One region of the Halovulum dunhuangense genome, then DNA from elsewhere that is predicted to be linked to it. Evidence: riboswitches for the same ligand, from Rfam matches in the RefSeq annotation. Region 1 holds a riboswitch; the other holds the start of a gene.

Region 1 (14,105 bases):
CGCTGCACTACCTGATGCCCTTCCTGATCCTGGGCCTGGTGATCGTGCACGTCTGGGCGTTCCATTCGACGGGCAACAACAACCCGACCGGCGTGGAAGTGCGTCGCGGTTCCAAGGAAGAGGCGAAGAAGGACACGCTGCCCTTCTGGCCGTATTTCGTGATCAAGGACCTGTTCGCGCTGGCCCTCATCCTGGCGGTCTTCGCGGCGATCGTGGCGTTCATGCCGAACTACCTGGGCCACCCGGACAACTACATCGAGGCGAACCCGCTGGCGACCCCCGCGCATATCGTGCCGGAATGGTACTTCCTGCCCTTCTACGCGATCCTGCGCGCCTTCACCGCCGACGTGTGGCTGGTCCAGTTCACCAGCTTCATCACCGGCGGCATCATCGACGCCAAGTTCTTCGGCGTGGTGGCGATGTTCGGCGCGATCGCGGTGATGGCTGCGGCCCCGTGGCTCGACACGTCGAGCGTGCGTTCGGGGCGCTACCGCCCGCAGTTCAAGATCTGGTTCTGGATCCTCGTGGCCGACTTCATGCTGCTGATGTGGTGTGGCGCGATGCCGGCGGAAGAGCCCTATGCCACGATCTCGCTGATCGCCTCGACCTACTGGTTCGCCTACTTCCTGGTGATCCTGCCGGTGCTGGGCGTCATCGAGAAGCCGCTGGAGCAGCCCGAGACGATCGAGCAGGACTTCAACCGCCACTACAAGCCGGAACCGGCGGAATGAGCTGGCGAGAGAGGACTAGAGCCATGAAGAAGACCTTCATCCTTTCGGCGGCCACCGCCGTCACCCTCGCCGCGGGCTCTGCCTTCGCGGCGGGGACCGGGGGCCACGTCACCGACTACGCCTTCTCCTTCGAGGGGCCGTTCGGCTCCTACGACCAGGACCAGCTGCAGCGCGGCCTTCAGGTCTATACCGAGATCTGCTCGGGCTGCCACGGCCTGCAATACGTGCCGTTCCGCGCGCTCGAGGATCTGGGCTACACCGACGCCGAGGTCCGCGCCTATGCCGAGAACTTCTTCGTGCCCGATACCGGGCCCGAGGCGCTTCCCGGTGACGAGCGGCCGGCGATACCGACCGACTACTTCCCCGGCTCGGCCCTGTCGAACGCGCCCGACCTCAGCCTGATGGCAAAGGCGCGCGCGGGCTTCCATGGCCCCGCGGGCACCGGCATCAGCCAGCTGGTCAACGGCATGGGTGGCGCGGAATACATCGCATCGGTCCTGGCAGGCTACACCGGCGAGGAGCAGGAGCAGGCGGGCGTCATTCTCTACGAGAACGAGGCCTATGGCGGCTACTTCGCCATGTCCCAGCCGCTCTGGGGCGATGACGTGGTCTATGCCGACGGAACCGAGGCAACGCTGGAACAGCAGGCGCAGGACGTCGCCGCCTTCCTGATGTGGGCCGCGGAACCGAAGCTCGAGGCGCGCAAGACCGCCGGGATCACGGCCGTGCTGTTCCTCGGCCTTCTGACCGTGCTTCTGTACCTGTCCAACAAGAAGCTCTGGGCCCCGGTCAAGCACCGTAAGGAAAACGCCCCGGCAGAGTGATCCGGCCACGCGGCAACCGGGAAAGGGCGGGACATCGATCCCGCCCTTTTCTATTTGTCGCGGATGTCCCGCTCGCTCCAGTCCGCTTCCGGCACACCACGACGCCTGAGCCGCAGTGCAAGGCCCGCGGCGACGCCCACGCCGATGGCGACCGTCAGGTCGACCAGAACGGTCAGCAGCAGCGTGACCACAAGCAGCCCGCGATCGCCCGGTCGGGCCGCCATGTAGCCGCGCCACTTGTGCGGCTCGCTCATGTTCCAGGCCGTCAGCACAAGCACCGCGGCCAGCGCCGGCATCGCAAGATAGGCGGCAAGCGGCGCCGCCAGCATCATCACCGCCAGGATGACCAGCGCATGCACCAGCCCTGCGACCGGCGTCTTGCCGCCTGCGCGCACATTGGTCGCCGTCCGGGCAATGGCCCCGGTCGCGGGCAGGCCCCCGAACAGGGCAGAGCCGATATTGGCCGCGCCTTGTGCCATCATCTCGGCATTGGGCCGATGCGCGCCACCGATCATCCGGTCCGCCACCATCGCCGACAGCAGCGATTCGACCCCGGCCAGAAAGGCGATCACCAGCGCCGACGGCAACAGCTCCACCAGCCGGGCGGGCGAGAGATCGGGCAGCCCCGGCATCGGCAGCCGGTCGGGCAGGGCACCGAAGCTGGACCCGATCGTTGCCACCGGCAGATCGGCCAGCGCGACGATGGCCGAGACACCGGCGACCGCCAGCAGAAGCCCGGGAAAGCGCGGCATCGCGCGGCGCAGGATCACGATGGAGACAAGCGCCGCCAGCCCGATGCCAAGCGCCACGGGGTCGACACTGTCCCGCGCGGCCCAGAGCACGGGCAGCTTTTCAAGGAATGCGGCGGGAACTGTCTCTACCGAAAGCCCGAACAGATCCCGGATCTGGGCCGCGGCGATGATGACGGCGATACCGATGGTGAAGCCGTTGATCACCGCCTCGGGCACGAAACGCACCAGGCTTCCCAGCCGGAACAGCCCCGCTAGCAGCAGGATCGCCCCGGCCATCAGCGTCGCGGTCACGAGCCCGGCATAGCCATGTTCGGCGATGACCGCCGCGACCACCACGATGAACGCGCCCGTCGGTCCCCCGATCTGGACCCGGCTGCCGCCGAGAAGCGAGATGAGAAAACCGCCCACGATGGCAGTGACCAGCCCCTGCGCCGGCTCTGCCCCCGAGGCGATGGCGATGGCGATGCTGAGCGGAATCGCCACCATGGCGACCGTGATGCCCGCGCCAAGGTCCGACAGGAACAGCGGCAGGCTGTAGTCGCGCAGGGTCGTCAGGATCTTCGGTCTGAGCATGCGCCCTCCCCAAGACAGCGCCGGGGGAAAGCATCGCAGATCGACGGGCAAGCCGGCAAGCAGGCTAATCGGAACCCAGGTATGCAGCCAGCGCAGGGGGCGGATCGGCCAGCAGGGCCCGCGTCGGCGCGGGCGGCGCCGCACGTCCATGGGCAAGGAAGATCGTGTGCGCCGCGATCCGGGCCGCATCCTCCGGGTCGTGCGTGACCATCAGAAGCGTCATGCCCCGCTCGGCCCGGATCCGGGCCACCAGGTCCAGCATCTCGCGCCTGAGCGCCGGTCCAAGCGCCGCGAAGGGTTCGTCGAGCAGCAGGATGGGCCGGTTGCGCAACAAGGCGCGGGCCAGCGCCGCGCGGCTTTGCTGACCGCCCGAAAGCTGCCCCGGCTTGCGATCCCCCAGTCCCGCAAGCCCCACCTCCGCCAATGCCGCCTCGACCCGCGCCCAACCCGCCCGGTCAAGCCTGAGCGACGGATCGAGGCCAAGTCCCACGTTCCGAGACAGGCTGAGATGCGGGAACAGGTTGTTGTCCTGGAACACCATCGTCACGGGCCTTGCGGCCGGGCCGGTCGCGGTCAGGTCGTCGCCCCCGAACAGGATGCGGCCGGTGTCCGGCGCCTCGAACCCCGCGATCAGCGCCAGCAGCGTGGATTTCCCCGCACCCGATGGCCCGATCACGGCCACGGAGTCGCCTTCCGGCACGGCAAGATCGGCCTCGAGCGAAAAGCCGCTCCATGTCAGGCGCAGCCCCTCAAGCCGCAGATCCATCGCGCCCTCCCTGGTCGAAGACCCAGAATACCGCCAGGCTGAGCACCAGCAGCAACAGCGCCGCCCCTGCCGCGTCATCCATGCGATAGGCCCCCATCAGCCGGTACATGTAAAGCGGCAGCGTCTCGACCCCGGGGGGCGCGAACAGGGTGATCACACCCAGATCCCCCATCGACAACGCCGCCGCCAGCCCGGCGGAAAAGCCGAGCGGCCCACGGATCAGGGGCAGTGTCACCAGCCGCAGCCGGGCAAGCCCGGTGATCCCCAGGTTGTCCGCCAGCCGGCCATATTCTCCCCGGGCGGCGGCCATGGCGGGGACCAGCGCGCGCAGGCCGAAAGGCAGGCTCATCGCCGCGTTGATCACGCCGGTGATGACCAGCGCCCAGGCAAAGGGATCGATGACAGGGCGCAGCAGCACGAACAGCCCGGTCCCGATCACGAAGGGGGATGCCGCCAGCATCAGAAGGCCGATGCCCTCCACCACCGCGCCACGACCCCGTGGCAGCGCGGTGATCAGCCCGGCGAGCGCCAGCACCGCAAGCGTCGCCCCAATGGCAGAGCAGATCGCAAGGGCAAGGCTGGTGCCCGTCGCCTCCCACAGGCCAGACGGCGGACCGGAAACCAGCGCCGCAGCACCACGGCCCAGAACGAACCCCATCGGGGGCAACAGGAAGCCGAGAAGCAGCAGGATCACCGTACCGTCCCAGACCCGCACCGCGCCCCCCGGGGCATCCCAGCGGCGGCGGAAGCGGCCCATGCCACGGCCAAAGGCGCCGGGCCGGCCCAGCCACAGGGCCAGCCCCGCGACGGCACCGCACAGGGCGAACTGCACCAGCGCCAGCCGCGCCGCCCGGCCCAGGTCGAAATCGAAGCGCAGCGCCTGATAGATCGCCAGCTCGATCGTCGTGGCGCGCGGCCCGCCCCCCAGCGCGAGCGCGACGGCAAAGCTGGTCATGCACAGCAGGAACACCAGCAGGAAAGCGCCGGGCAGAACGGCGCGCAGAAGCGGCACCTCCAGCAGGCGGAACACGGCACCCGGCCCCATGCCAAGCTGGGCCGCCAGCCGGAACCGCTCGGCCGGGATCGCCTGCCAGCCCTGAAGCAGCAGCCGCGTCACCAGCGGCACGTTGAAGAAGACATGCGCCAGCAGAACGCCCGGCAGGCCATAGATCGACAGGACCGGGCCTCCGAATGCGCGGCTCAGGTCGCTTGCGGCCCCGGCGCGCCCCCAGACGGCAAGCAGGCCGAGGATCGCAACGATCACCGGCAGCAGGAAGGGCGCGCCCAGAAGCGCCACGATCGCCCTTCGGCCCGGAAAGCTGCGCCGCGCCAGTGCGCGGGCAAAGGGCACCGCCAGCGCGCAGCTGATCGCCGCCGACAGCGTCGCCTGCACCAGGGTGAAGCGGATCGCCGCCCAGTCGGCAGGCCCCAGCGCCTGGGTGCCGGCCCCATCAAGACCTGCGAGAACGATCACCGGCACGAGGCCCAGCGCCAGCACGAGTGCCAGCACCGGACCCCCGGTCAGCAGCGTCGAGGCGCTCAGCGCGCCAGCGCGGCGAGCCATTCGGCCAGCGCCTCGTCACGCAGCGCGGGCACCTCCTCGGACGGCAGGTGCAGCGCCGTCGCGGGCGTGATCATGCGCTCGAACCCCTCGGGCAACGCACCCGCCGGCAGGGCCGCCGGGTACATCCAGTTGGTCGTGGGAATGATCTCCTGGAAGGCGGGGCTCAGCATGAAGGCGAGAAAGCGGTCGGCCAGCTCCGGCTGGTCGGTCGAAGCAAGTTTCCCGGCCACCTCGATCTGCATGTAATGCCCCTCGTCGAAGGCGGCGGCGGCCTTGCTGTCGTCCTCCTCGGCGATCAGGTGATAGGCGGGCGAGGTGGTGTAGCTCAGCACCATGTCCGCCTCGCCCTCGAGGAACATGCCATAGGCCTCGGACCAGCCGGCGGTCACGGTCACGATCTGCGGCGCCAGCGCCTCCCAGAAGGCGGGCGCCTCGTCACCATAGACCGACTTCACCCACATCAGCAGGCCCAGCCCCGGGGTAGAGCTGCGCGGATCCTGGATCACCACGCTGATGTCGGACGCCGCCAGTTCCGCCAGGCTTTCGGGCGGGTTGGGCAGGGTGGTGGTGTCGTGGACAAAGGCGAAATAGCCCCAGTCGAAGGGCAGGAAGTCGGCGTCGTCCCAGTCCACGGGCAGGGTCAGCCCCTCGGGCGTGATGCCATGGGGCGCGAAAAGACCCGTCTCGCGCGCCATCGCGGTCAGCGTGGTGTCGAGCCCCAGCACAACGTCGGCCTGGGTGTTCGGCCCTTCCAGCCGAAGCCGCGACAGAAGCGCCGCGCCATCGCCCGCGCCGATCAGTTGCAGGTCGCAGCCGCATTCCGCCTCGAACGCAGCCTCGACCTGCGGGCCGGGCCCCCATTCCGAGGTGAAGCTGTCATAGGCATAGACGGTCAGGACAGGCTGTTGCGCCGCCGCCGCGCTTGCGGTCAGCAGGGCCACAGCCGAGAGGGAAAGGCGAAGCATCGGCATCCTCCAGTTGCTGCGGCGAAAGGCAGGTGGAGGTTTCATCCCTGTCTCACCTTCCCTACGCCGGTACGATCCGGTTCAGGTTCGACGGGTTCGCGGGTTCACCCGCATCTCAGCCCTGACAGGGCACCCCGAGGTCGTGCGTGCCTGTGTATGTCCCGGCCCCCGCCCGCGTCAAGCGGCGCGTCGGGACAGGGCGATCGCCGCAACATAGACCAGCGCGACCAGCCCCGACACGGCCCCCATGCCGAGAAACGCGCCGCCCAGCCCCCCTGCGCCGACCAGCGCGGCGCCCGCAAAGGCCGACAGGAACTGCGCCAGGAAGATAGACATCGTCATGAACCCGCTGGCGCGTCCGCGCATCTGCGGCGGGACGCGCCCCATCAGCCAGGTCATGTGGTTGGGCATCACGACGCCCAGCGCCGCGCCCACCAGCGGCGCCAGCAGGAACACGACGCCCAGCGTGCCGGCCCCTGCCAGAAGCGCATAGCCCAGCGCCAGCAGGCCGAAGCCCAGCGCGCCGATCGCCAGCGGCGACAGCCGCGCGCGGATGCGCCCGAAGAATGCCGATACGGTGGCGGATACCAGCGTGATCGCCGCGATGGCATAGCCGGCGGTCGAGGCGCGGGCCGCGCCCAGATCCTCGATCAGGAAGGGCAACTGCGTCGGGATCATGTAGAAGATCAGGAACGCCGCGAAGGCGCTGGCATAGATCGGCAGCGCCAGAGCCACCGGAAAGCGCCCGCCGTCGCCGGTGCCGCCTTCGCCTCCTTGCGTGGGGGCTGGAAGCGTGGTGAACACCAGCGGCAGCAGCACCAGCGGAACAAGATACATCGCGAAGGGCCCGCGCCAGCTGACATCCGCCAGAAGCCCGCCGCCCAGGATGAAGATCACGCCGCCGAACCCCATGGCCGAGGCCTGGTAGCCCAGCACCCGGCCCCTCTCGGGCCCGGTGAAGATGTTGGCGATCAGCGTGGTCGAGGCGGTCATCACCCCACCGACCGCAAGCCCCAGCAGCACCCTTCCGGCAAGGATCGGCATGAGCCCGTCAAGCCACAGGCCCGAACTTCCGGCCCCGACATAAAGCAGGATGGACCCCAGCAGCACCTTGCGCGGGTCCATCCGGTCCACCAGCACGCCGCACAGCGGCGCGGATATCGCGATCGCCAGCCCCGGCACCGTAAGGATCAGCGGCACCAGCGTGGCGGCATCCGGGACGCTGCGGAAATGCTCCAGAAGCCCGGGCAGCGACGGGGCGATGGTGGCCCCGGCCATCACCGTCAGCGTCGCGCAGGCCAGCAGAAGCGGCAGAACGAAGGCCGGGATCTGCCCGGGCGTTGCGTGATCCTGAAATGCCATAACGATTGTCTCCGGCCCCGCGGGCCATGCCTGTGCGCCGGAATGGGCGCCTGGATCTGATCTAGTCCCGCCGTCCGGGACAGCCAAGGCTTTCCTGACGTCGGCCTCTGCGCTACACCCAAGCGCAACCACCCGCCCGGAGCCATGCAATGAGTTTCAACACCTTCGGCCACATCTTCCGCGTCACCACCTGGGGCGAAAGCCATGGGCCCGCGCTCGGCGCGACGGTGGACGGGGTGCCGCCGGGGGTGCCGATCACCGCGGCGCAGATCCAGCACTGGCTGGACCGGCGCAAGCCGGGGCAGAACAAGTACACGACCCAGCGGCGCGAGGCCGACGAGGTCGAGATCCTGTCCGGCGTGTTCGAAGGGGTCACCACCGGCACGCCGGTGCAGCTGATGATCCGGAACACCGACCAGCGGTCCAAGGACTATTCCGAGATCATGGAGAAGTTCCGCCCGGGCCATGCGGACATCACCTATTTCCAGAAATACGGCATCCGGGATTACCGGGGCGGCGGCCGCTCCTCGGCGCGCGAGACGGCCGCACGGGTTGCCGCCGGCGGGCTTGCCCGCGCGGCGCTGGCGCAGCTTGTGCCGGGGCTGAAGATCGCCGGCTACATGGTCCGGATGGGCCGCGACGGGATCGACCGCAGCCTCTTCGACTTCCAGCAGATCGAGCAGAACCCCTTCTGGTGCCCCGACGCCGACGCCGCCGCGCGCTGGGCCGAAAGCCTCGATGCGCTGCGCAAGTCCGGGAACTCCGTCGGTGCCGTGATCGAGGTGGTGGCACAGGGCGTCCCCGCGGGGCTGGGCGCCCCGATCTATGCCAAGCTCGACACCGACCTTGCCGCCGCCGCCATGTCGATCAACGCCGTGAAGGGCGTCGAGATCGGCGAGGGCATGAACGCCGCTGGCCTGACCGGCATCGAGAATGCCGACGAGATCTACATGGGCAACGACGGCCAGCCACAATACAGCTCGAACCACGCGGGCGGTATCCTGGGCGGGATTTCCACCGGGCAGGACGTGGTTCTGCGCTTCGCGGTCAAGCCGACATCGTCGATCCTGAACCCGCGCAAGACCATCACCAAGGCAGGCGAGCCCGCCGAGATCGTCACCAAGGGCCGCCACGACCCCTGCGTGGGCATCCGCGCTGTGCCGGTGGGCGAGGCGATGATGGCCTGTGTGCTGCTCGACCACATCCTGCTGCATCGCGGGCATGTCGGCGTGAACCAGGGCGTGATCGGCGTCGGCGACTGACGCCTGATGCGGCCCGAGGCGCTGATCTTCGATGTCTTCGGCACCTGCGTGGACTGGCGCACCTGCATCGCGCGGGAACTAGCCGCCGTGCTGCCGGGTGCCGACGCGCTGGCGCTGGCCGATGCCTGGCGGGGCGAATACCAGCCGGCGATGGAGCGGATCCGGGCTGGCAACCGCGACTATGTCGCGCTGGACGACCTGCACCGCGAGAACCTGAACCTCGTGCTGGGCCGCTTCGGGCTGGCGGTGCCGGACCGCGACGGGCTGAACCGTGCGTGGGAACGGCTGGATCCGTGGCCCGACGTGGTGCCGGGACTTCACGACCTGCGCGGTCATGCCATCATCGCCCCCTGCTCGAACGGCTCGATCGCGCTGATGACGCGCCTCGCGCGCCATGCCGGGCTGCCGTGGGACTGCATCCTCGGGGCTGAGATCGCGCGCGACTACAAGCCCAGGCCGGGGGTTTATCTTGCCAGCTGCGCGGCGCTGCGGCTGGCGCCCGAGAGTGTGATGATGGTCGCCGCGCACAACGACGACCTGGAGGCAGCGCGGGCAGCCGGGCTTGCCACTGCCTTCGTGCCGCGCCCCATGGAATACGGCCCGGATCGGCAGTCCGACCTCGGGCCCGCGCAGGACTGGGATGTGGTGGCGTCAGACTTCCCGGCGCTCAGCCGGCAACTGTTCGGCTGAGCCGCGCCACCAGTTCCGCATGGCCCGACCAGCGGAACTGGTCGACCACCTGCACCCAGTCAAGACTGTAGCCCGCCGCCACCAGCGCCTGCGCGTCGCGCGCAAATGTGACCGGGTTGCAGGACACGGCGGCGATCACCGGCACGCGCGATGCCGCCAGCCGCGCCGCCTGCGCCTCGCATCCCGCGCGCGGCGGGTCGATCACCACGGCATCGAAGCCGCGCAACTCCAGCGGCTCCAGCGGACGGCGGAACAGGTCGCGCGTCTCGATCCGGACCGCCTTCAGCCCTTCGGCCTCGCGCCAGCCCTTTTCCAGCGCCGCCAGCATTCCGCCATCGCCCTCGACCGCCAGCACCTCTGCCCGCTCGGCCAGCGGCAGCGCGAAGGTGCCGCAGCCCGCGAACAGATCGGCGATCCGCCCGGCATCGCCCACCGCGTCGCGCACGGCGGCGACCAGTGCCGCCTCGCCTTGGGGCGTGGCCTGAAGGAACGCGCCGGGGGGCGGCACGACGCGCGCACGGCCCATGACCTGCGCGGGCGGGCGGATCAAGGCCACGACCTCGCCCTCCCAGGACAGCCGGGCCAGATCGGCGCGCCCGGCAAGGGCTGCAAGACTTGCGGCAAGCGGCCCCTCGAGCGGCTTGCCGCCCGAGACGTCGATATCCCAGCCGCCGTCGCATTCGGTCACGAGCAGCCGCAACCCGCCCTTGCGCGAGGCGCCAAGGCGGGTGATCTCCTCCAGCACCGGGCGCAGGGCCAGCATGCCGGGGCGCACCAGGGCGCAGGTGGTCACATCCTCGATCCGGTCGCTGCCACGGCCATGAAAGCCGATCTGCACGCCCTTCTTCGTGCGCCGCCCGGCGAATGTCGCCCGCCGGCGGCTGTTGGGCGGCGACACGGCGATGGGGCGGAACGGCGCGGACAGGCCGCGTGCGGCCAGCGCGCGTTCGACCACCGCCTGCTTCCAGCGGGCGAGGAAATCATCCGAGGCGTGTTGCAGCGCGCAGCCGCCGCAGCGGCCGAAATGGGGGCAGACCGGCGCGACGCGATCCGGCGACGGGGTCAGGATCTTGGGCGGATCGCCGGACAGGATGGTCTCTCCCGGCAGGGTGAAGGGGTGATAACCCCCGCCGCCCACGCCGTCGCCCTCATGTCCCAGCCGTTCGATCGCGATCCCGTCCATGGGCGCCTTTTATCCGCGCGCGGGGCGCGGCGAAAGACGCAACCGATTGTGTCGAATTTCAGTTCTTATGCAGATCAGGCTTGTTCCTTATATTCCCTGAAGAAACAAAGGAGAGCCACATGACCCCCGAACGCCCCGCCCTGCCGCCCGCCCCCGAGGGGCTGCGGATCGGCCATGTCCATCTGCGCGTCGCGGACCTTGACCGCGCGATCGCCTTCTACCGCGACGTGCTGGGCCTTGACCTGGTGCAGCGCTACGGCCCCGGCGCCGCTTTCCTGTCGGCGGGCGGCTACCACCACCATATCGGGCTGAATACCTGGGACAGCCTGGGCGGCACGCCGCCGCCGCGCGGGCATACCGGGCTGTACCACACGGCCTTTCTTTATCCCACGCGCCGGGACCTCGCGCAGGCGGTGCGCCGTGTCGCCGCGGCCGGAATCGACCTGGACGGGGCCGCCGATCACGGGGTGAGCGAGGCGCTTTACCTGCGCGATCCGGACGAGAACGGTGTCGAGCTGTATTGGGACAGGCCGCGCGACGCCTGGCCCGTCGGTGCGAACGGTCATCTGAGGATGGTGAACGCGCCGCTCGACATGGAGGGACTGATGGCGCTGGCCTGACCCGCGGCCCTGGGCCTGTGGCCGGCGCCGGATGCCTCCGGCGGGGATATTTGAAGAAAGTGGAATTCGGGCGGTCAGCCCGGCTTTCGGGCGGCGAGCAGGAATTCGCGGTTGCCGTCGCCCCCGGCGATCGGGCTGTCGGTGACGCCCGTTACCTGCCAGCCCCGCGCTTTCACCCAGCCGAGCACCGTCTCGACCGCGCGGGCGTGAAGGGCGGGATCACGCACGATGCCGCCCTTGCCGATGTCGCCGGGCGAAAGCTCGAATTGCGGCTTCACCAGCGTGACAAGCCTGGCCCCGGACCGGGCCGCCGCAAGCGCGGGGGCCAGCGCCTTGGTGGTTGAGATGAAGGAGAGATCGCTCACCACCCAATCGAGCGGCGGCAGGTCGCCGGGCGCCAGGGCGCGGGCGTTCACCCCCTCGCGGTTCTCGATGCGCGGATCTGCGGCAAGGCGCGGGTGCAGCTGCCCATGCCCGACATCGACCGCAATCACGCGCGCGGCCCCGCGCGCGAGCAGCACCTCTGTAAAGCCGCCCGTGGAGGCGCCGATATCGGCGCAGACGGCGCCTTCGGGCGAAAGGGCGAAATGGTCGAGGGCATGGACCAGCTTCAGCGCGGCCCGCGACACCCAGGGCAGCGGATCGGCGGCAAGGGCGATCGCCTGCTCCGCGATCCGGGCGGCGGGTTTCGTGACGACCGCCCCGTCCACCGTGACCGCGCCGGCCGCGATCAGCGCCTGCGCGCGGGCGCGGCTGTCGGCGAGGCCCCGCGCCACCATGGCCTGATCCAGACGCTGCGCCATCGCTATTCGGCGGCGGTGCGGCCCAGGAAGCCGCCCGACTGGCGGTTCCAGAACCCGGCATAGAGCCCGCCGCGCGCGAGCAGCTCGTCATGGGTGCCCTGTTCGACGATCCGGCCTGCGTCCATCACCACGATGCGGTCCATCGCGGCGATCGTGCTGAGCCGGTGGGCGATGGCGATGACGGTCTTGCCCGTCATCACGGCATCGAGGGAGTGCTGGATCCTGGCTTCCACTTCGCTGTCGAGCGCCGATGTCGCCTCGTCCAGCACCAGCACCGGCGCGTCCTTGAGGATGGCGCGAGCCAGAGCGATGCGCTGGCGCTGGCCGCCCGACAGCTTGACCCCGCGCTCGCCCAGCCGGGCGGCATAGCCCTGGCGGCCCTTGTGATCGCTCAGGGCAAGGATGAAGTCATGCGCTTCGGCACGGCGGGCGGCCTCGAACACCTCTTCGTCGGTGGCCTCGGGGCGGCCATAGCGGATGTTGTCCAGCGCCGAGCGGTTGAACATGGTGGTTTCCTGGCGGACGACCGAGATCCGGTCGCGCAGCGCGTGCTGGGTCATGTCGCGCACGTCCACCCCGTCGAGCAGGATCCGCCCCTTCTCGGTGTCGTAGAGCCGCAGCAGCAGCGAGGTGACGGTGCTCTTGCCAGCACCCGATGCACCCACCAGCGCCACCTTTTCGCCCGGCGCGATGTTCAGGCTGAAATCCCTCAGCGCCGCGACCTTGCCCCCATAGGCAAAGGTCACATGGTCGAAGGCGACGGCACCGCGGCCCGCGACACTTGCCACCGCGCCGGGGCGGTCGGTGATCTCGTGCGGCTGGGCGAGCGTCTCGATCCCGTCCTCGATCTCGCCGATATTGGCGAAGATGCTGACCCCGGCCATGCTGACGCGGTTGGTGATCTGGGCAAGCCGGGTCGAGACCATCGCCGTCATGGCGATGTCCCCCGGAGTGGCGATGCCGACCGACCAGAGATACAGCGCCGCGGTGATGGTCGAGAGCGGCAGCAGCCCGCCCAGCGTCATCAGCACGAAACGGAAGCTTGCGGACATCACGCCGAAATCGACGCCGCGGGCGCGGAACCGCTCCATCGCGTCAAGCGCGGCGCGATCCTCGACATCGTCATGGGCGAAGAGCTTGACCGTGGCGATGTTGGACAACGTGTCCACGATCTGCCCCGTCACCACGGCACGGGCCGAGGCGCGGGCGGCGGCGCGACTGCGCACCATCGGGATGAAGAACCGCAGGAAGCCGGCATAGAGCGCGAACCAGACCGCGAAGATCAGCAGGATGCGCGGGTCGATCCCGCCCAGAAGCACGATGGAGCCGGCAAAGATCGCCATGGTGTAGATGACCACGTCGATCGACTCGCTGACCACGTCGGTCAGCGCGCGCGAGAGTTGCATCGCCTTCTGGCTGATGCGGCCGGCGAAGTCGTTTTCGTAGTAGCGCATGGAATGGCCCAGCGCATGCCGGTTGATCCGGCTCAGGACCAGCGGGAAGAGATGCGGCTGCACCAGCACCGATGACATCGAGGCATCGATCGCGAAGACCGCCGGGCGGACCAGCGCGAAGAACACCACGCCCCCGATCAGAACCCCCCAGAGCGCACCGGGAAAAGACCCCGGCCCCGCCGCCAGCGCGGTGTCGATGGCCCAGCCGGTGAACCACGCGGCCACCAGTTCCGAGGTGCCGGCCAGCACGCTGACGCAGGCTGCCAGCAGCAGCGCGGGGCCCGCGCCGCGCAGGGCCCAGCGGGTGAAGGGCAGGATGCGCCGTGGCGGCGGGCCTTCGGCAGGGGCGAAGGGGTCGATCAGGCGGGTCAGCAGGCGGAAGGGGCTTCGCATCATTCGGCCGCATCCATGCCGAGGAACCCGCCCGACTGCCGGGCCCAGAGCCCGGCATAGATGCCGCGGCGCGCCAGCAGCGCGTCATGGGTGCCGTCCTCTACGACGCGGCCATTGTCCAGAACGACGATCCGGTCCATGCGCGCAATGGTAGAGAGCCGAT
Region 2 (14,105 bases), 830 kb from region 1:
CCACTGTCGCCGGGCGCGACGCGATCATCCCGTCCATCGCCGGATGGGCGCGTATGACCGGCTACAACACGATCTTCATAGACGAGCGCGACCCCTTCGCGCATGGCTTCGTGGTGAAATGAACATGACGGCGCAAAGCGTTCTTCCCGGGCAGGCCGAGGGCCAGGTGCTTGCCACCGGCGAAGGGCTCAGCTTCTGGGGCGGGGTCGATCCGGCCACCGCGCGGGTCATCGACACCCACCACCCGCTGCACGGCGCCAGCGTCGCGGGCAAGGTGCTGATGATGCCCACCAGCCGCGGGTCGTGCACCGGAAGCGGCGTGATCCTCGACATGGCGCTGAACGGCCGCGCCCCGGCCGCCCTGATCTTCGCCGAGGCCGAGGACGTGCTGACACTGGGCGCGATGGTCGCCGACCGGCTGTTCGGCCGGGGCTTTCCGGTGCTGCGCCTGTCGCATGCCGCCTTTGCGCAGGTGGCGCGGGCCGAGCGGGTGCGGATCACCGCCGACACGCTGATCGCGGATGGCACGGAGATCCCCCTCGCGCCCCCCGCCGCTGCCGCGCTCGACCTGACCGAAAGCGACCGCGCCTATCTTGCGGGCGCGCATGGCCGCGCAGCGCAGCTTGCCATGGAAATCCTGATCGCCATGGCCGCGAACCAGGGCGCCGCGCGGCTGTGCGACGTGACGCGGGTACATATCGACGGCTGCATCTACGCAAGCCCCGCCAACCTGCGCTTTGCCGAGGAAATGGCAGCACTTGGCGGGCGGGTGGTGGTGCCCACGACCACCAACGCGATCTCTGTCGATCACGAGAACTGGCGTGGCCAAGGCGTGCCCGACAGCTTCGGCGGGCCGGCCAGCCGGCTGGCGGATGCCTATGTCGCGATGGGGGCCGCGCCCAGCTTCACCTGCGCGCCCTACCTGCTGGAGAACGCGCCGAAGCCGGGCGAGGATATCGGCTGGTCCGAGTCCAATGCCGTGATCTATGCCAACTCGGTGCTGGGCGCGCGCACGGTCAAGCACCCGGATTTCCTGGATCTTTTCATAGCCCTCACGGGCCGCGCGCCCCATTCCGGCGTCTACCTGCCGGAAAACCGCCGCCCCCGCCGGGTGATCCGGGTCGCCGCCCCGGCAGAAGTGGATGACGCCTTCTGGCCGATGCTGGGCTGGCTGGTGGGCCAGGCCGCGCCCGACCGGGTGCCGCTGATCGCGGGCTGCGAGGGGCTCTCGCCGACAGAGGACGACCTAAAGGCGCTGTGCGCGGCCTTCGGCACGACATCCGCCGCGCCGATGCTGCATGTGGCGGGCCACACCCCCGAGGCGGGGCTGGCGCCGGTGGAGGATGCGGACACGGCAGAGGTGGCCCTTGCCGATTTCCGCACCCTCTGGGCCGGGTTCAACGAGGCGCCCGACGCGGTGGACCTGGTGGCGATCGGCAGCCCCCACGCCTCCGCCCATGAGTGCCGGATGCTGGCGGACCTGCTGACCGGCACGCGCAATCCCGGGACGGACGTGATCCTGACCGTGGGCCGGGCGACGCTGGCCGCGATGGCGCGCGACGGAACCCTGGCGCGGCTGATGGACTTCGGCGTGAAGGTGGTGCCGGATCTGTGCTGGTGCTCGATCTCTGAGCCGGTGTTCCCGCCGACGGCCAAGGTCGTGATGACCAATTCCGGCAAGTACGCCCATTACGGCCCGGGGCTGACGGGCCGGCGGATGCGGTTCGGAAACCTGGCCCAATGCGCCGAGACGGCGCGCACCGGCCGGGCACCGGAAAACATGCCCAACTGGTTGGCGTGAAAGGATAATCCGATGCGATCGTCAAAGACCATCCACGTCATTTCCGCCCATGCCGAGGGCGAGGTGGGCGACGTGATCGTGGGCGGCGTGACGCCGCCGCCGGGCGACACCCTGTGGGAGCAGAGCCGCTGGATCGCGCGCGACGGCACCTTGCGCAACTTCGTCCTGAACGAGCCGCGCGGGGGCGTGTTCCGCCATGTGAACCTGCTGGTGCCGCCCAAGGATCCGCGCGCGGATGCCGCCTTCATCATCATGGAGCCCGAGGACACGCCGCCGATGTCGGGGTCGAACTCGATCTGCGTGGCGACCGTGCTGCTGGATGCGGGCATCCTGCCGATGGTGGAACCCGTTACCGAGATCACGCTGGAAGCACCCGGCGGGCTGGTGCGGGTGCGCGCGGAATGCCGGGGCGGCAAGGCCGAGCGGATCTTCGTGCAGAACCTGCCGAGCTTCGCGGCACGGCTTGACGCGGACCTGGAAGTGCCGGGGCTGGGCACGCTGAAGGTGGACACCGCCTATGGTGGGGACAGCTTCGTTTTCGTGGATTCCCAAGCACTTGGCTTTGCCCTGACCCCCGACGAGGCGCGCGATATCGCGGGGCTTGGGGTGACGATCACCAATGCCGCGAACGAGCAGCTGGGGTTTGTCCATCCGGAGAATCCCGACTGGCGGCATATCTCGTTCTGCCTGTTCGCGGGGCCGGTTCGGCAGGACGGGGGCGACCTGCGCGCGGGCGCGGCGGTGGCGATCCAGCCGGGCAAGGTCGACCGCTCGCCCACCGGCACGGCCCTGTCGGCGCGGATGGCGGTGCTGCATGCGCGGGGGCAGATGCGGACGGGGCAGAGCCTGACGGCAATTTCCCTTATCGGCTCGACGTTTACCGGGCGGATCCTGGGCGAGGCGGTGGTGGGCGACAGCCCGGCGATCCTGCCCGAGATCTCGGGCCGGGGCTGGATCACGGGCATCCATCAGCACATGCTTGACCCCTCGGACCCGTGGCCCGGGGGCTATCGGCTGTCGGATACCTGGGGCGCCGGACCCTGGCGGGGGGGCCGCTGACAGCCGCCTGGAAGGCGTCTGGAAAGTGTATGGCACGCGTATGGCACGCGTATGGCACTTCGTCGGGCATCAGCGCCCGGCAGCGACCCCGCCGGACCGGCCCGGCGGCGCGTCTTTTCCGCCGGGCGATGCGCGGGGCGAGCGCAGCGCAGCGCCGGTCCCGCCCGAAAAAGCCCCGGCCCGGAAAGACCGGGCCGGAGAGTTGGGTCGGATTTGGTGAGAAGCCGCCGCCCGGCTCATCGGACCCGCAGCGGCGACATGTCGGTTTTGCCACGGGAATGTTGCAGAACTGTTTGACGCGACCCGCCCCCTGCCCTTTCCTTCCCGCACGAGGGTGACGGGAGGCAATCGCAAGCCGTGCGGACATTGCTGGACATCGGGCTGCCGCTGGGACTGTTCGGGATCATGTTCTGGCTGGGGCTGGAATTGCGCCTGGGCGATTTCCGGCGCGTGCTGGCGCGGCCCCGCGCGCTGGTGCTGGGGCTGTGTCTTCAGGGGCTGGCGTTGCCCGCGCTGGGCCTGGCGCTGATCCTGTCGTGGCCGGTGCCGCTGCCCGCGGAACTGGGCCTGGGGGTGATGCTGCTCGCGGCGTCGCCGGGTGGGGTCACGTCGAACCTGTTCACGCGGCTTGCCGGGGGCGACACGGCGCTGTCGATCACGCTGACCGCGACGATGACGCTGGCCGCCTTCGTGACGGTGCCCACGATCCTGGCGCTGGCCCAGGCGGTGCTGGGGCTGGAGATCGCGGGCGATCTGTCCTTTCCGGTCCTGTCGCTGACGCTTTTCGCGCTGGTGGTGGTGCCGGTCGCGCTGGGGGTGCTTGCGCGGGTCCGGCTGGCGCATCTGGTCGCGCGGCATGGCCGCCGGGTGCTGCGCATGGCGGCGCTGCTGCTGGGCGGGCTTCTGGCGCTGTCGCTGGTCGATGCGCGGGCGGAACTGGAGGGGGCGCTGCGCGATGCGGGGCTGCTGGCGCTGGCGCTGAACCTGTCGGCCATGGCGCTTGCGCTGATCGCGGCGCGGATGGCGCGGCTGGAGCCGCCGCAGGCGCGGGCGCTCAGCCTGGAATGCGGGTTGCAGAGCACGCCCACCGCGCTGACGCTGGCGGTGCTGCTGGGCCTGCCGGCGATGGCGCTGACGCCGGCCGCCTTTTACGGGATCTGGATGCTGTTGAGCGCGAGCGCCTTCGCCGCGCTGAATGCCCGGCGCAGGGCGCTGCACCCTTGACACTTTCCCGCGGGCGCGGTCTGGTGCGGGCACCGGACAGGGGCGTCCGCGCGGACCGCGCGGGCTGAGAAGCACCCTTCGAACCTGAACCAGATCATGCTGGCGTAGGGAGTCTCGGTGCGACGAGCCTGCGCCCCGTCCTGGCCCTGCTCCTGCATCGCCTCTCTCTCCGCCGCGGAAAGGGAAGAGCGATGGAAAACCCAGGCAGTCATCTGGCCCGGATGCGGGAAACCGCGCCGCTGGTCCACAACATCACGAATTTCGTGGCGATGAACGTCATGGCCAACGTGCTGCTGGCGGTGGGCGCGTCGCCCGCCATGGTGCATGCGCGCGAGGAGGTGGGCGAATTCGCCGGCCTTGCGCAGGCGTTGAGCGTGAACATCGGCACCGCCGATCCCGACTGGGGCGCGGCCATGGAGGACGCGGCTTCGGTGATGAACGCGAACGCGCGGCCCTGGGTGTTCGATCCCGTGGGCGTGGGTGCGACGCGGTTCCGGCAGGACCTGTCGCGGCGGCTGCTGGCGCTGCGCCCCACGGTGGTGCGCGGCAACGCGTCCGAGATCCTGGCGCTGGCGGGGCTGTCGGGCAAGGCCCGCGGCGTGGATGCGGGCGACAGCGTGGAGGCGGCGATGGAGGCCGCGCAGGCGCTTGCGCGCGAGACGGGCGGGGTGGTCGCGGTGTCGGGGCCCGAGGATTACGTCACCGACGGCGCGCGCGGCTACCGCATCGCCAACGGCCATCCGCTGATGGCGCGGGTCACGGTGATGGGCTGTTCGCTGAACGGGGTGATCGCGGCCTATTGCGTGGGCGCCGGGCCGCTGGAGGCGACGGCCGCGGCGCTGGCCAGCTACGGGCTGGCGGGCGAGGTGGCGGCGCGGGCGGCCGGGGGGCCCGGCAGTTTCCAGCCGGCATTCCTGGATGCGCTGGCGGCGCAGACGCCGGAGGCGTTGGATGCAGGCGCGCGGGTCAGGGTCGCGTCCGAAGGCGCGCAGGTGAGCGTCGCGTCCGAAGGCGCGCGGACAAGCGTGACATGATCGGGCCGGTCTACGTCATCACCGATCCCGCCGCCCCCCTGCCGGTGATCGAGCAGGCCCGCGCCGCGGCGCGCGGCGGGGCCTGGGCGGTGCAGTTGCGCGACAAGGGGGCGAGCGATGCGGAGCTGGTGGCGCTTGCGCGCGCGCTGGTGGCCGAGTTGCGCCCGCTGGGCGTGAAGCTGATCGTGAACGACCGGCTGGAGGTGGCGCTGGCGGCCGGCGCGGACGGGCTGCACATCGGCCAGGGCGACGGCGACCCGGTGGCCGCGCGGGCGCGGCTGGGCGCTGGCCGGCTGCTGGGCCTGTCGGTCGAGACGGTGGCGCAGGCAAGCCGGGTGCCCGGTTGCGTCGATCACGTCGGCGCGGGGCCGGTCCGGGCGACGGCGACGAAGCCCGATCACGCCGCGCCCACGGGCCTTGACGGGCTGGCCGCCATCGTGGCGCGCGCAGGTGTGCCGGCGGTCGCGATCGGCGGGCTGGGCCCGGGCGACGCGGCGGCGGTGAAGGCGGCGGGGGCGGCGGGCATGGCGGTCGTCTCGGCCGTGGTGCGGGCCGCGGCGCCCGAGGACGCAACCCGCGCGCTGGTCGCGGAATGGAGGCAGGCATGATCCCCAACATCCTGAGCATCGCGGGGTCCGACCCCTCGGGGGGCGCGGGCATCCAGGCGGACATCAAGGCGATTTCCGCGAGGGGCGGCTATGCGATGGCGGCGATCACCGGGCTGACGGCGCAGAACACGCGCGGCGTGCAGGCGGTGTCGCTGGTCGATCCGGCACTGGTCGAGGCGCAGATCGCGTCCATCCGCGCCGATATCCGCATCGACGCGGTCAAGATCGGGATGCTGGGCAGCGCCGATATCATCGCCGCGGTGGCGCGTGCGCTGGCGGGGCTGGAGGCGCCCGTCGTGCTGGATCCGGTGATGGTCGCCAAGGGCGGCGACCGGCTGCTGGAGGCGGCGGCGGTGGCGGCGCTGCGCGGGACGCTGTTGCCAATGGCGGGGCTGCTCACGCCGAACCTGCCCGAGGCGGCGGATCTGCTGGGCGAGCGTCAGGCGGCGGATCCGGAGACGATGGCGGACCAGGGCCGGCGGCTGCTGGCGCTGGGGCCGCGGGCGGTGCTGATGAAGGGCGGGCATCTGGGAGGCGCGGGCAGCCCGGACCTGCTGGTGACGCCATCCGGGGTCATCCGCCTCGACGGGCCGCGCCACGCGACGGCCAACACCCACGGCACCGGCTGCTCGCTTTCGGCGGCGCTGGCCTGCGAGCTGGGCCACGGGCGGCGGCTGGAGGAGGCGGTGCGCCGGGCGAAGGACTGGCTGGGCGACGCCATCGCCGGCGCGGACCGGCTGGCGGTCGGCGGCGGCCACGGGCCGGTCAATCATTTCCATCTGTGACTGCGGAACAGGAGAAGCGGGACATGAACAGGGACATCGGGGATCTTTGCGTGCTGGTGACGGGCGCCGGGCGCGGGCTGGGGGCGGCCATCGCGCGCGCCTTCGCGCGAGAAGGGGCGCGGGTGGCGATCAACTACCGCCGGAGCGGGGCGCAGGCGGAGGCGCTGGCCAGCGAGCTCGGGCCGCGCGCGGCGGCGTTTCAGGCGGATGTGACGGACGCGGCGCAAGTGGCCGGGATGGTGGCGGAGATCGGCGCGCGGCTGGGCCCGCCCGACGTGGTGGTGCACAACGCGCTGGCGGATTTCAGCTTCGACGGCGATGCGCGGCCGCATCTCGACCGGCTGGACTGGGCCGGCATCGAGGCGCAGACCCGCACCGCCGTGGGCGGCGCCCTGGCGCTGATCCAGGCGGTCCGCCCGCATTTCGAGACGCAGGGCTTCGGCCGCGTCGTCACCATCGGCACCAACCTGGTGCAGAACCCGGTGGTGCCCTATCACGACTACACCGCCGCCAAGGGGGCGCTGCTGGCGCTGACCCGGACCGCGGCAAAGGAGCTGGGGCCGCTGGGGGTGACGGTGAACATGGTCTCGGGAGGGCTGTTGCGCACGACGGATGCGAGTGCTGCCACGCCCGAGGCGGTGTTCGACATCGTGGCCGGCCAGACGCCGCTGGGCCGTGTGACCACGCCCGCCGAGATGGCCGATGCGGTGCTGTTCTTCGCCTCGCCCTGGGCGCGGGCGGTGACGGGGCAGAACCTGATCGTGGATGGCGGGCTGGTCTTCGGCTGAGGGATTGCGGCGCGCGCCGGGATTGACCGGGATCATGGCCCGGCCGCCCTGCCCCGTGCATGGTTCCCCGCGTGAAGGGGGGGCATCGCATGGCGGAGGCAAGGCGCGGGGCGGGTTCCGACCTGCCGTCCTGGGCGGTGGTGCCCTTCCTGGGGCTGACCTTCCTGGTCACATGGGCGCTGATCGGCGCCTATGTCGTGGCCCCCGGGACGGCCACGGCCTGGCTGGGGCCGCTTCATGGCGGGCATCCGGTATTCTTCGTGGCGACCTGGTCGCCGGCGCTTGCGGCGCTTGCGCTGGTTCTTGGCCTGCGGGGGGTGGCGGGGCTGCGTGCCTTCGTCCTGCGGCTGTTCCTGTGGCGCTGTCCATGGGGCTGGGTGGCGTTCACGGCAATCGGCCTGCCGCTGGTCTTCGTCGCAGGCTCGGCCCTGAAGGGCGGGCCGCCGCTTGCGCCGCTGCCGCCCGAAGGCGCGGGGCCGATGCTGGGGCTGCTCGCGATGATGCTGTTTCTCGGGCCGGTCGAGGAATTCGGCTGGCGCGGGCTTGCGCAGCCGATCCTTCAGCGGCACATGGCGCCGGCCCTTGCGGGGGCGCTGGTCGGGGCGGTCTGGGGGCTGTGGCACCTGCCGGTCTTCTACCTTGCCGGGATGGTCTTTGCCGAGTGGGATTTCCTGCCGTTCCTGGTGGGCAACGTGGCGCTTGCGGTGCTGGTCACGCCGATCCTGAACCGGACCGGCGGCAGCCTGATGTGGCCGATGCTGTTTCACTGGCAGCTGATCAACCCGTTCTGGCCCGACGCCCAGCCCTGGGACAGCTGGATCCTTGCCGGCGTCGCGGGGATCGTCCTGTGGTGGAACCGGGCGGCGATGTTCGGACGCGCGGGGGCGGTGACGCAGGTCCTGCCGCCCGCGCGCGGCGTGGCCGGCGTCATGCCAGAGAGGGAGACCCTGCGATGAGCTGGACCCGCGTCAGGCAGACCGGCCTTGGCGGGCCGGAGGTGCTGGAACTGGAAACCGTGGCCGCGATCCCCGCGCCGGGGCCGGGCGAGGTGCGGGTGCGCGTTCTGGTCAGCAGCGCCGCCTTTACCGACGTGATGATCCGCAAGGGCATGTACCCGGACGTGACGGAAAGGCCGCCCTTCACGCCGGGCTACGACATGGTGGGCGTCGTCGACGCCACCGGGCCGGGGGCGACGCGCTTTCCCCCGGGGGCGCGGGTGGCGGACCTGACGACCATCGGCGCGCAGGGCGAATACCTGTGCCTGCCCGAGGAGCGGTTGACGGCGGTGCCGGACGGCGTGGGGGAGGTGGCGGCGCTGGGCGTGATCCTGTCGGGGGTGACGGCCTGGCAGATGCTGCACCGGGTCGCGCGGATGCAGGCGGGGCAGCGGCTGTTGATCCACGGTGCGGGCGGCGCGGTCGGCACGATGATGTTGCAGCTTGCGCGCGCTGCGGGGATCGCGGCCTTCGGCAGCGACGTGACGGAAAAGCACGGCCTGATCCGCAGGCTTGGCGGCATCCCGGTCGCGGCGGACGCGCCGGAGGGAGCCTTGCTTGAAGCTGTGGGCGGCGGGGTCGATGCGGTGTTCGATCCGCTGGGCGGCGCAAGCCTTTCGCGGTCGCTGCACGCGCTGAAGCCGGGCGGCATGCTGGTCGCCTTCGGCTTCCAGAACGAGGTGCTGGGGCGGGAGGGGTCGATCCCCGTCGATTTCGTGCGCCTGAAGATCTGGGACTGGCTGCCCAACGGCCACGCGACGGCCTTCTATTCCATCGGCGCCATGCGGCGGCGGCATCCCGAGTGGTTCCGCGCCGATCTGGCGGCGCTGTTCGGGATGCTGGCCGAGGGGCGCATCGCGCCGGTCGTGGCCGAGGTGTTGCCGCTCTCGAAGGTGCGCGAGGCGCATGCGCGGCTGGAGGCCGGCGCGGTCGCGGGCAAGCTGGTGCTGCGGGTAAGCGACCCCTGACCCCTGAGGGGCCGCCCTCAGCGAAGGCCGCGCACCCCGTCGATCAGCCGCGACAGTCCCGGCACGGCCGGGATCAGGCAGGCCTGAAGCGCGTGGTAGATGTCGGGCTTGCCGTGGAACTGGCGTTCGACCGGCTTGCCCTGCGCGTCGATCTCGGGGAACCAGCCGCCCCGCGCCTTGTCGATGAAATGCGCCTCGGCAAAGGCCCGGAGACGGGCCTCCCATGCCATGAGCGCGGGATCGGGACCAAGCTTGCGCAGGGAGGCGATGGCGCCGATGGCCTCTGTCACCGGCCACCAGTAGCGGTCGCGGATCGCGGGGCGGCCCTTGGCGTCGAGGGTGTAGACGATGCCGCCATCAGACGCCCAGGCGTCGGCCAGCGCGCGGTCCACAAGCGCCCGCGCGCGGTCCGGCGCGCCGGTGTCGGGGCGGCCCGACAGGTCCCAATGCTGAAGCTGGAGGCGGGCCATCTCGAAGGAGTGGCCGGGGGTGGTGCCGGCGGGGCGGAACATGGGGTTGCCCGCGTAATCCGGGTCCACCTGCCAGTCGGCGGTGTAGTGCTCGGGCAGGCGCCAGCCGTGGCTCGGGGCCACCTGGCCGATGAAGAAGTCGAGGATGGCGCCGGCGCGGTCGAGAAAGGCGCGCTCTCCGGTCGCCTCGAACGCGGCGAGAAAGGCCTCGGCGCCGTGCATGTTGGCGTTCATCCCGCGATAGGTCGAGAACGGCGTCCAGTCGGCGGCGAACTCGTCGCGCAGAAGCCGGTGGTCGGGATCCCAGAAATGCCGGTCGATCACCTCGCAGATATCGGCGTGCAGGCGCGCGGCGTCGGGATGGCCCGCGGCACGCGCGCTGGAGGCCGCGAGCAGCACGAAGACATGGCCATAGGCAAGCTTGGTCGTATCGCCCGGCGCGCCATCGCGGGGCACCGACCAGGCATAGCCGCCATGCCGGGCATCGCGGTGGTGGTTCCACAGAAAATCCATGCCCGCATCGATGATGTCGGTGCAGCCGGGCAGGCCCAGCGCGTGGCCCAGCGCGAAGGAGTGGACCAGGCGGGTGGTGCCGTGCAACTCCTGCGCCACGCCGGGAATGGACGTGCCGTCCCAGCCCAGCACGTCGAAGCCGCCATCCGCGCGCAGGCTGCGGCGGAAGAAGTCGATCTGGTCGCGGGCGTCCCCAAGCAGGCGGGCGGTGTCGGTCATCGGGGGTCCTCCGGGGTGGTGCGGGCGCGGTCGCGCGCCACAGCGGCGGGGCGGGGCCGGGCGGAACGGCGTTTCGCAAGCCGCTCGACTGGCGTGGGTTGGGTGGTGCGGGTCACGGGCGCTTCACCTTGGGTCGGGGCATCTTCCTTCACGGGCCTGGGGCGATGTTATCGAAGACGGCCGGATGCGGGAACATCGCGCGGACCTGGAGCTGTCATGGCCATGCCCCGGTTGCGGGAGGGAAGACGATCGCCCCGGCGGCCGCCGATCCGGACCCCGGGTTTCGTGGCGCTGGCGCGGGACCGGCAGGGGCCGGACCAGCCCGCCCAGGGGCGGCGGGGCGCGCCGTGCGGTCCGGGATGCGCCCGTTCAGCCGGGCCGGGCACTCAGGCCCCTGCCCGCGCGGTAGTCGAGGGTCGCGGCAGCGTCGGGGGCGAGGCGCAGTTCGATCTCCGGTCCGGTGGCGGCGCTGGCGGGGCGCAGGATCAGGGTGCCTGCGGGAACCTCGACCGTGTCGCCGAGCGCCGCGCTGCCCACGGCTTCGATCCGCCCGTCCGGATGGCGGCGCAGGATGTCGAAGCGCGGCGTCAGCGCGCCGGTCATGGCCGCATCCAGCGCCGCGGCGTTGCCGGCGTCGAAATAGGCCCCGCCCCCGGCCGTGGCCCAGGAGCGGAAACTTTCGGCAAGGCCCGCATCGTCGATCGCGAAGCCCACGATGTTGACGCGGACATCCAGCCCCGAGGCGCGCAGCGTCTCGATCGCGGCGGCAGGGTCGCCCTCGCAGGTTTCCTCGCCGTCGGTGACGAGCACGATGACCCGGGGCGGGGTCGATCCCGCAAGATCCGTGGCGGCGGCACGCAGGCTGTCGGCTATGGCGGTGCGGGCGAGATTGACGGCCGGAACGCCCCGGATCGCCGCCTCGGCCGTGGCGGGGTCGAGGGGCGCGAGCGGCAGCTGCAACTCGGTGCGGCAGCTGTCCTCTTGCAGGCCGAAGGCGCGGAAGGCGAAGGGGGTGCCGGGCGGCAGCGTCTCGCGCACGAGGCGCGCAAGCGCGTCATGGGCCACCTCGATCCGCCGCCGCCCGTCGAGCCGCTGGAGCATGGATCCCGAAGCGTCGAGGATCACCTCGATCGCGCCGGTGGGCGTGGCCGCGGGCGCCTCTGCCTCGGCCAGGGTCAGGGTGGCGATGCCCTCGGGCTCGGCGTAGGGGGCCAGGGTCGCGGCCAGGGCATAGGGCTTGGGCGCGCGGAAGAGCGCCGCCGCCATGTCGAGCCCGTCGGCCAGGCCCAAGGGCCCCACGACGCGCTGGAAGCGGCCGCCGTTCATGGCGGCCCAGTCCATCAGGATCGCGGCATTCTGGCGGCTGTCGCTGTCGATCGACAGCGACACGACCCTGGGCCGCGCGGCCAGAAGCTGCGGCCAGAGTTGCGGGTCGGCGCTGGTCTCGGCATCGGTGATGATGACCACGCCGCGCGCGCCCCGGCGGCCGCGCAGCGCCTCGGCGGCCAGCCGCATCGCGCCTTCGGCATCGCTCGACCCGGTCGAGGGCAACTCGCGCAGCCACGGCGCCAACGCCTCGGGTGTGTCGGCGAAATCGGGCAGGATCACCGGGCTGCCGAAGGGCAGAAGCTGGAGCGCATCGCGCCCCGGTTGCAGCGAGGCGCCCCAGGTGCGCACCGCGGCCAGCGTGCGCGGGATATAGGGCGCGACGCTGCCCGAGGTGTCCCAGGCGATCACGACCGAGCGGGGCGGCTCGAACATCCGCAGGAAATGATCCCCGGGCGCAAGCACCGCGCGGCCGGTGGTGCCCTGCGCGTCCTGCTCGAAGGCAAGCGGGATGGCGGCGCCGGTCGCGTCGGCCAGTTCGGCCTCCACCTCCAGGGGCGCGCCGGCGAATGCGAGCGAGAGTTCCTGCGGCGGGCCGTCTGGAACCACGATGCGCCACCAGTCCTCGTTACGCTCCAGCACCACCGAGGAGCGGACGGGCGTGCCGGGCGCAAGGGTCACGGCGCGGTCGCGGTCGGGTCCGCCGGACGGTTCGGGAACCGCAGGGGTGACGCCATGGCCCTGCGCCTCGAACGCGGCCGCGGGCGCGTCATCCTCCCACAGGCCCAGCACGGAAGTGCCGGGCGCCTCATGCGCGAGGATGGCGTCGGGGCCGACCTGGTCCCCGGCGATGTCGACGGTCACGCGGACATAGCGCGCCCAGACGGGGGCGGCGGGGACAAGCTCGGCCCGGTCGGCGCCCGGCGGCGGGGCGGGAAGCGTGCCGATCGTCCGCCACGGGCCGGCGGGGCTTTCGGTGGAGATCGCGACCTCTGCGCCGGCGGGCCTGGCGGCATCCGCGGGGTTGCCGACCCAGGCCAGCCGCTCGATCAGGGCCGCGCGGTTCTGGTGAAAGCCCAGCACGATCGCCTGCGGGGAATTGCGCTCGGCCCAGCCGGAATTGCGCCTGTCGGGGTCGGCGGTCAGCAGTTCCTCGTTCCAGTTGCCGGAATGATTGGGAAGCGCGGCCACGACATGCCCGCCCAGCGCGGGATCGGCGGCGTTGATGGGGGCAAGCCCCTCGGGATGGGTGCCGGGGGGCGCTATGGCCTGGATCTCCTGCACCGCGACACGGTCGCAGCCGCCCCGGCAGGAGGGGAAGCCGACCCTCAGGAAGGCTGCTTCCTGCGGGCGGTCGAAGATCACGAATTGGGGCCCGTGCCGCGCGTCGAGCGCGCCCGCCGCCACGCGCCGCCAGCCGGTCCCGTCGCGCGACAGGTCGACCGCGTAGCTGTCCGGCCAGGCGCCCCGCGGCGTGGTGCTGCGCAGCTGGATCATCGCCCCCGCCAGGGTTCCGGGCGCGGCCAGCCGGAAGGTCAGGGCGCCGGATGCAAGAGGCGCCCCGACATGGGGGGCAAGCCCGTCATGGAAGGCGGCGGCGCGCGTCGCATCGGCATCGCTGACGGGGGCGTCGCCCTGTGCGATCAGGCGCGCGCCCAGGCCGTGGTGAAGCAGGTTCAGGCCACCCCGCAGCGCGTCCGGCGCGCTCCACCAGACGAAGGGGGACTGCTGGGGGGTGTTGGCGTCGATCCGGGTTTCCAGCAGGTCCGCGGCGAAGCGGTCGCCCGCGCGGGCGATCAGCGCCAGCGGGGGCGCGAGCACCGGGCTTTGCCAGGGTGGCAGGCGCAGCGCCAGGGTGACGGGCAGGGTCGCGCCGGGGGCGAGGGTCGCGCGGGCGGGGTCGACAACCACCTGCCAGCCCTCGGCCTGCGCCGTCGCCTCGAAGGTCAGATCCAGCGGCTCGGGGCCGCGGTTGGTGATCTGCGCCGTCACGCGAGCGCCCTGCCCCGCCGCGGAATAGGCGGCGAAGGGGGGCAGGTCGGCGAAGGCAAACGCAAGGGGCAGGTCGCCGCGCGGCTGCTCTTCGGGGATGGCCAGCGCCATCAGCGCCTGGATCCCCGGCGGGGGCGGCGCATCGGTTGCCACGGCGGCCTGCGCCCGGGGCTGGGGCGGTTCCGGCGGCACGAAGGGCGCGGCCGGCCCGCGGTCGCGGGGCCGGGCCAGCGTCGAGAGATCGTGCAGGACGCAGGTCAGGCTGTGGGGCAGCGCGGGCGCGGCCTGGCCGCTCAGGCGCAACAGGGGCTTTTCCCCGGCGC

The links. A riboswitch is a leader RNA that binds a small molecule or an ion and turns the genes downstream of it on or off. The one in region 1 is predicted to bind thiamine pyrophosphate.
Region 2: another riboswitch for thiamine pyrophosphate. It lies ahead of thiM (hydroxyethylthiazole kinase); the one in region 1 lies ahead of thiB (thiamine ABC transporter substrate binding subunit).

What each region holds. Positions count from the first base shown of each region.
Region 1 covers NZ_JABFBC010000001.1:504,026-518,130, reverse strand. The annotation lists gene HMH01_RS02500 (cytochrome b) at 1-731, shown strand, start outside; gene HMH01_RS02495 (cytochrome c1) at 755-1,555, shown strand; gene HMH01_RS02490 (SulP family inorganic anion transporter) at 1,606-2,880, opposite strand; gene HMH01_RS02485 (thiamine ABC transporter ATP-binding protein) at 2,945-3,646, opposite strand; gene HMH01_RS02480 (thiamine/thiamine pyrophosphate ABC transporter permease ThiP) at 3,630-5,210, opposite strand; gene thiB (thiamine ABC transporter substrate binding subunit) at 5,186-6,175, opposite strand; TPP riboswitch at 6,217-6,322, opposite strand; gene HMH01_RS02470 (MFS transporter) at 6,353-7,537, opposite strand; gene aroC (chorismate synthase) at 7,687-8,799, shown strand; gene HMH01_RS02460 (haloacid dehalogenase type II) at 8,806-9,489, shown strand; gene HMH01_RS02455 (class I SAM-dependent RNA methyltransferase) at 9,467-10,672, opposite strand; gene HMH01_RS02450 (VOC family protein) at 10,792-11,292, shown strand; gene HMH01_RS02445 (TlyA family RNA methyltransferase) at 11,367-12,095, opposite strand; gene HMH01_RS02440 (ABC transporter ATP-binding protein) at 12,098-13,945, opposite strand; gene HMH01_RS02435 (ABC transporter ATP-binding protein) at 13,942-14,105, opposite strand, start outside.
Region 2 covers NZ_JABFBC010000001.1:1,330,561-1,344,665, reverse strand. The annotation lists gene HMH01_RS06615 (4-hydroxyproline epimerase) at 1-122, shown strand, start outside; gene lhpI (cis-3-hydroxy-L-proline dehydratase) at 125-1,801, shown strand; gene HMH01_RS06605 (trans-3-hydroxy-L-proline dehydratase) at 1,814-2,860, shown strand; partial or broken gene HMH01_RS06600 (bile acid:sodium symporter family protein) at 3,191-4,084, shown strand; TPP riboswitch at 4,113-4,212, shown strand; gene thiM (hydroxyethylthiazole kinase) at 4,276-5,118, shown strand; gene thiE (thiamine phosphate synthase) at 5,115-5,726, shown strand; gene thiD (bifunctional hydroxymethylpyrimidine kinase/phosphomethylpyrimidine kinase) at 5,723-6,511, shown strand; gene HMH01_RS06580 (3-oxoacyl-ACP reductase) at 6,535-7,299, shown strand; gene HMH01_RS06575 (CPBP family intramembrane glutamic endopeptidase) at 7,389-8,255, shown strand; gene HMH01_RS06570 (medium chain dehydrogenase/reductase family protein) at 8,252-9,262, shown strand; gene HMH01_RS06565 (AGE family epimerase/isomerase) at 9,280-10,464, opposite strand; gene HMH01_RS06560 (VWA domain-containing protein) at 10,834-14,105, opposite strand, start outside.